2 regions of the Planococcus faecalis genome follow, and region 1 is predicted to be linked to the other one. Evidence: riboswitches for the same ligand, from Rfam matches in the RefSeq annotation. Region 1 holds a riboswitch; the other holds the start of a gene.
The links. A riboswitch is a leader RNA that binds a small molecule or an ion and turns the genes downstream of it on or off. The one in region 1 is predicted to bind preQ1.
Positions count from the first base shown of each region.

Region 2: it holds a riboswitch for preQ1, as region 1 does, so the genes downstream of both, queC (7-cyano-7-deazaguanine synthase QueC) here and queF (preQ(1) synthase) in region 1, are expected to answer to the same signal.

Region 1 is NZ_CP019401.1:259,126-262,542, reverse strand. It holds gene AJGP001_RS01400 (phosphotransferase family protein) at 1-132, opposite strand, end outside; gene AJGP001_RS01395 (cation diffusion facilitator family transporter) at 240-1,142, opposite strand; PreQ1 riboswitch class I at 1,248-1,295, shown strand; gene queF (preQ(1) synthase) at 1,393-1,887, shown strand; gene AJGP001_RS01385 (queuosine precursor transporter) at 1,900-2,547, shown strand; gene AJGP001_RS01380 (endonuclease/exonuclease/phosphatase family protein) at 2,594-3,417, opposite strand, start outside.
Region 2 is NZ_CP019401.1:1,327,108-1,330,524, reverse strand. It holds gene AJGP001_RS06655 (M24 family metallopeptidase) at 1-74, shown strand, start outside; gene AJGP001_RS06650 (universal stress protein) at 304-771, shown strand; gene AJGP001_RS06645 (NADP-dependent oxidoreductase) at 824-1,762, opposite strand; PreQ1 riboswitch class I at 1,883-1,926, shown strand; gene queC (7-cyano-7-deazaguanine synthase QueC) at 1,933-2,598, shown strand; partial or broken gene queD (6-carboxytetrahydropterin synthase QueD) at 2,595-3,020, shown strand; gene queE (7-carboxy-7-deazaguanine synthase QueE) at 3,017-3,417, shown strand, end outside.

The sequences.
Region 1 (3,417 bases):
AGTTAGCTCAAATAGCTTTGAAGAGGTTCCGCCCGTCAGCGGATCAACGTCGATGATTTCTACTTGCTCGTTTAGTTGGCTTTTCACCCATTCTATTGATTGCTTTTGTAATCCATACTGTTCGCCTGCCATTCTTGTCGCTCCTTTCTGCCTATCTTTTACCTTTAGTTTACCATGAAAAATATGGATGCTATCCGTCAATGATAGAGAAATTAACAGATAATCCACTCTTTTTAAATTTATACCTTTAGTGAGTCGTGTACAGTGTCGGTTTTTTCAATTTGGATGGTGGCATGTTCAATTCCGCACACATCATAAACCAATTTCAAAGCTTCTTGAAGAACCTTTTGCTCTTGTATATTGACATCGACATCAATGTGGCATGTAAACAAGTCCATGCCAGATGTAATCGTCCACACGTGAAGGTCATGAACGTCTAACACACCTTCGATTTCAAGCAGCCGCTCTCTCACTTGCTGCGTATCAATCGTCTCAGGTGTTCCCTCCATCAAAATATGAATGCTATTTTGAAGAATGCCCCAGGCGCTCCGCAAAATCAATAACGCAACAGCGACCGAAATCAGCGGATCTGCTATCGTCCAGTCAAATAACAGAATAAGCATACCCGCTACTATGGCGCCTACTGAACCAAGCGCATCTCCGATAATATGCATATAAGCACTTTTCATATTAAGATTGCCTTGAACATCGGCACCACGGTTTAACACCCACGCGCTCAATACGTTAGCAGCAAGACCAATTGACGCAATGACTAGCATCCAACCTCCTTGAACTTCCGCAGGCTCATATAAACGCTGGACGGCTTCATAAATGATAAAACCTGCCATAACAAATAACGTAATGCCATTAATAAAGGCGGTAAGAATTTCAAAACGGTAGTAGCCATAGGTTTTGTTAGCAGACGCTGCTCTTCCCGCAAACCAAATAGCTGACAAACTCAGTACCAGTGAAACCGTATCCGACAACATATGACCGCTGTCTGCAATTAAAGCCAAACTGTTTGTGAAGAGTCCGCCGAAAAACTCTAGCAGCATGATGCCGGCTGTTATGATAAGTGCAATAGATAAAGCTTTTTTATTGCCGCTTCTAACTGTTTCAAAATGATCATGATCATGCCCCATGCGATCCTCTCCTTTGGCTGTTGCTAATATGTTAACAAATTTGGTCGATTGACAACGCATAGTAAGTCTTATACGATAGATGAGTAAAAAGTAAATACCCCGGCAACGGGAGAGGTTCATAGCATTTCACCCTCTATAAAAAACTATGGATTGTCGAAACTCAGCCAAATCCACATGCGATTTGGCTTTTTCTTTTGTCCGTTTTTTATAACCCTCTTCCTAACCGGGCATCTAAAAGGAGGCCGTTTTTATGGCAGGAAGAAACGAAGAAACGCTCGAGCATTTAGAATTGCTTGGCAATCAAAACACCAAGTATAAGTTTGAATACGATCCAGACATTTTAGAACCCATCGACAATCTGCACAGCCGTGATTATTTTGTGAAATTTAATTGTCCTGAGTTTACGTCCCTTTGTCCGCAAACTGGGCAACCCGATTTCGCTACGATCTACTTGAGCTTTATTCCCGACAAAACATTAGTCGAAAGCAAATCACTGAAGCTTTATTTATTCAGTTTCCGCAATCATGGAGATTTTCATGAAGATGTTGTTAACATCATTATGAATGATTTAATCAAATTGATGGATCCTCGGTATATCGAAGTTTGGGGAAAATTCACGCCACGTGGCGGTTTGTCGATTGATCCTTACACAAACTATGGCCAACCTGGAACAAAATACGAAGAAATGGCATCGTACCGGATGATGAATCACGACATGAATCCCGAAACGATTACCAATCGATAAGGAGCTCAGCAAATGTTACTTTATTTGAACGGCGCATTTGTCGGCTTGTTAATCTTATCGAATATACTCGCGGTGAAATTATTCAGTATCGGCGAATGGGCTGTTTTACCGGCTGCTGTCATCGTCTATGTTTTCACTTTCCCGATCACAGATACGATTGCAGAAGTATATGGCAAAGAAGCTGCAAGACAAACCGTTACTGCAGGATTTGTTACACAGCTTTGTGCACTGGCGTTTATTTTTCTTGCTATTCATTTACCAGCTGCTTCTTTTTTTACGAATCAAGAATCATTCGAAACCATCTTTTCTGCAGGTTTTCGTGTTACTATAGCCAGTCTCGTTTCTTACTTTATTAGTCAAAACCTGGACTTCACTATTTTCCATAAACTGAAAGAAAGACATGGTCATTCCAAGTTGTGGCTTCGCAATAATGCCTCAACAATGGTCAGCCAATTGGTCGATACGAGCATTTTCATCACCATCGCTTTTTACGGCACTTTGCCAACTAGTGTATTACTTGGCATGATTGTGACACAATATGCATTCAAATGGCTCGTGGCTGCAGCGGACACGCCCCTGGTATATTTACTCGTCAAGTTATGCAAACGCGATCTAGCAGACCATCAAATTTACGGACATCAAAAACCGGAAACTCTCTAATAGAGAGCTTCCGGTTTTTTCATCATATATGCTGAAGTTTGACTGTTTAGACCTTTGCCCGTTCTTTTTGCAAACCATCTTTACTGTGTACTGTTGCACCAGTCAGGACCATATCCGCTACAATCGGCATATGATCGGAAACGGCCGTCTCAATAACGGCTACCTGTACGACATCAATAGCGCTATCTGAAAAAATATAGTCGATTCGTATTGCTGGAGACAAAATCTCAGCTGTTTCTTTATTTGTGTAAGGAGAGGGATATGTGTAGGCATCGCCTCTTTTCATTGTCAAAAAAGCATCGTTGAACTGGCTGTTGAGTTTTTGCATATAACCGTTCGAAGGTGGGGCATTAAAGTCCCCAACAAGAATTTGTGGAAAGCGGCTTTTTTCTGTAAGGGTCAAAATTTCATCAACACTAACTGCTAGCTCTTCATCTTTCAGCGCTAAATGAGTATTAAATACACTCAAATAACTACCTTCCACTTCAATGATGGTTTCTAACAGACCCCGTTGTTCATTATTTCCAAATGGACACGGAACTTGAGTCAATAAATGATTTTCGACGTATTTGATTGGGTAGTTACTCAAAATGACATTGCCATATTGATGATTCGGACGTTCTGAATCTTCAGGTGCAAAACTCATATTGGCTCCGTAAGCCGCATGCATGCCAAGTCTTTTGCTCAACCACTCTACTTGGTCCACAAATGAACTGCGAGCAGAAAAATAACGATCAACTTCCTGCAAGGCAATAATGTTCGCACAGGATTCCTCGATAACTCCTGCAGTCCTCTCCAAATCGACGACTCCATCCATCCCCAACCCATGAGCAATATTAAAAGACATGACTTTGACAATTGGTGCTTTCT
Region 2 (3,417 bases), 1.1 Mb from region 1:
ACGTCGCTGTAACTGCAGATGGTTACGAAGTACTGACAAAATTCCCGAAAGAACTTCAAATTATCCATAATTAATAGACACAGCGACATCAGAAAAATTCTGATGTCGCTTTTCATTTACCGTAAATTGAACGATTGGTTTAAACCATCACTTTACTGCTAGCTATTTATTTCTATTCATCTAATTACCATGTCAAAAGACGCCTTTAATTAGACAAAAAATTCACGAAATTACATCCAATTTAGCAGGAACTTAGATAGTTTTAGCGAATGTTTACAAAGAGAGATAAAGGAGGAATGTAGGATGACATTAAAATACAGTCAAATTCTTGTAGCAGTCGATGGTTCGAAAGAAGCTGAGTGGGCATTTAAAAAATCAGTTGGTATTGCTGGACGGAATAACGCTACATTAAATTTGGTAAACGTAATCGATACCCGTTCGTTCGCTGCAATTGAAGCGTATGATCGCTCGATTGCTGACCGTGCTCAAAAGTTTGCTGAAGATTTATTAGAAGAGTATAAAAAAGAAGCATTAGCCGGTGGTGTTGAAAAAGTGAACATTGTTGTCGATTATGGTTCTCCTAAGACAATGATTTCAAGAGATTTGGCACAGAAAGTTGAAGCGGATTTAATTATCTGTGGTGCTACCGGATTAAATGCGGTTGAACGTTTCCTAATCGGTAGCGTTTCAGAACACATTGTTCGTTCAGCAAAATGTGATGTCTTAGTTGTACGTACTGAAGAAGCTCAAGACGATGCACCAACAGGTTAATACGTAAAACGAAAAAATCCTTTCACTCATGTGAAAGGATTTTTTCGTTTTATTAAGATTTCACTTTGATAATAATTTTTCCGCGAGCATGATGAGTTTCACTAAGTTCGTGCGCATCTTTTAACCCTTGCTCACTAAAATCAAACACGTGACCAATCGCAGGTTTAAATTCTCCTGATACAAACAAATTAGCCAGCTGATGTAATTGCTCACCGCTCGGCTCTAACCAAAAGCTGCTTGCTTTTACTTCGTGCTCTTGCGCTTTCTCTGCAGAAGGCTGACCTGCAATCGAAATCAGTTTCCCGCCTTTTTTCAAGACTTTGAAACTTTTATCTAGTACTTCTCCACCCATTGTGTCTAATACTGCATCAAAGTTTTCCAGTAACTCACTAAAATCTTCTTCACTGTAATTAATGACACGATTTGCACCTAGTGATTTGACCAGTTCATCGTTTTTGTCACTCGCAGTCGTCGCTACATACGCTCCGATGCTGTTAGCGATTTGAATGGCCATACTTCCCACTCCACCGGCTCCCGCATGAATCAATACTTTATCTCCTTTTTTAACTTCGGCAAAGTCGACAAGGCATTGATAAGCAGTTAGCCCAGCTAACGGAATTGCCGCACCTTCTTCAAAAGTCATGCTTTCTGGCATATGAGCTAATAGCTGTTCCTCTACTGGCACAAATTCTGCATAAGTCCCTTGACGTGTTGTCGCAGGTCTCGTAAAGACACGATCGCCTACTTTGAAATGCTTAACGTTTGTGCCAATTTTAGCAACCACACCCGCTGCATCCCAACCTAAAATAATTGGGAATTCCCAAGGTAACATTTCTTTTAAATAGCCTTCACGTAATTTCCAGTCAATTGGATTTATAGAAGTGGCATGAACTTCAACTAGCACCTGATTTTCGTTGATAGTTGGTGTTTCTACTTCTCTTTCTTTCAGTTGTTCTATACCACCATAACTGTCGATAATAATTGCTCTCATGTCAAACATCCCCTTTCCTTATGCTATAAATATACCCTATTACAGAAATAGTACACCTTCCGGAGACTTGAATTTACAGTCTTCTTTTCTGGTACATTATGTTATTATTAACACTGTTCGCTAAAAGAGGTTCGCAAACTCCCTCTCTAAAAAACTAAGGAGTGTTACAGATGAAAAAAGAAAAAGCAGTCGTCGTTTTCAGCGGTGGCCAAGACAGTACCACTTGCCTATTTTGGGCAATCAAGAATTTCAAAGAAGTAGCAACCGTCACTTTTGATTACGGCCAGCGTCATTCGGCTGAAATTGAGTGTGCCAGAAAAATCGCTGAAGAACTAGGTGTATCATTTAAGGTATTGGATATGACTTTGATCAATCAACTCTCAGCCAATGCGTTAACACGTGATGATATCGATGTGACCGCAGAAGATGGTGAATTGCCATCTACTTTTGTACCGGGCAGAAATCACTTATTTTTATCTTTTGCAGCAGTTTATGCAGACGCTATCGGTTGCCAACATTTAATTACTGGAGTAAGTCAAACCGACTTCAGCGGTTATCCCGATTGTCGTGATACGTTTATTCGTTCACTAAATGTCACATTAAATTTAGCAATGAACAAGCAGTTTATCATCCATACGCCGTTAATGTGGCTCGACAAGACCGAGGTTTGGGAACTTTCTGATACACTTGGTGCTTTTGAATTTATTCAAGACAAGACCTTAACTTGCTACAACGGCATCCCGAGCACTGGTTGTGGTGAATGTCCTGCCTGCAAGTTGCGAAATGATGGACTTGCTCGCTATCAGGATAAAAAAATGGCTGGTGTTAGAGCATGATGCAGCAATTTTATCCGACAATTCCACACGATTTCCAATTTGAGCTAAATAAGGACTTTCATTTTTCAGCAGCGCATTTTATTCCAAGTGAAGAAGCAGGGAAATGCCAAGTCATGCACGGCCATACGTATCATCTCAACATTACAATCGCAGGTAACGAACTTGACGCCATTGGTTTTCTAATTGACTTTAAATTATTGAAAGAACTGATTCATAAAAAATACGACCACAGTGTCTTGAACGATCATTCAGAATTTGCCACTAAATTTCCGACCACCTAGCTTCTTGCTAAGCAAGTGTGGCAGTCGATTCAAACGATGCTGCAAGCGACCAGCAACCGTCCCAACTGTCTGCAAGTTATCGTTCGTGAAACACCAACCAGTTATGTTGTATTCCGTCCGAAACAAGAGGACTTGTTATGAGAATTCCAGTGATGGAAATTTTCGGTCCAACCATTCAAGGTGAGGGCATGGTAATGGGACAAAAAACCATGTTTGTGCGCACAGCAGGATGCGATTATTCTTGTTCTTGGTGTGATTCTAAATTCACGTGGGATGGCACAGGCACAAGCGTCTCCAAACAACCTACTGAAATCGTTGAGGAACTCATCCAAACCGGTGGCAAGGCCTTTTCGCACGTCACCATATCCGGTGGCAATCCCGCTCTCCATAAAGGTATCGGTGAACTCGTTGATTTGTGCCATTTGCAAGGCTGGAAAGTGGCTGTAGAAACGCAGGCATCTCTTTGGCAGGAGTGGATGATAGAAATCGATGATATTACCTTGTCACCAAAACCACCTAGTTCTGGTATGAAAACAGA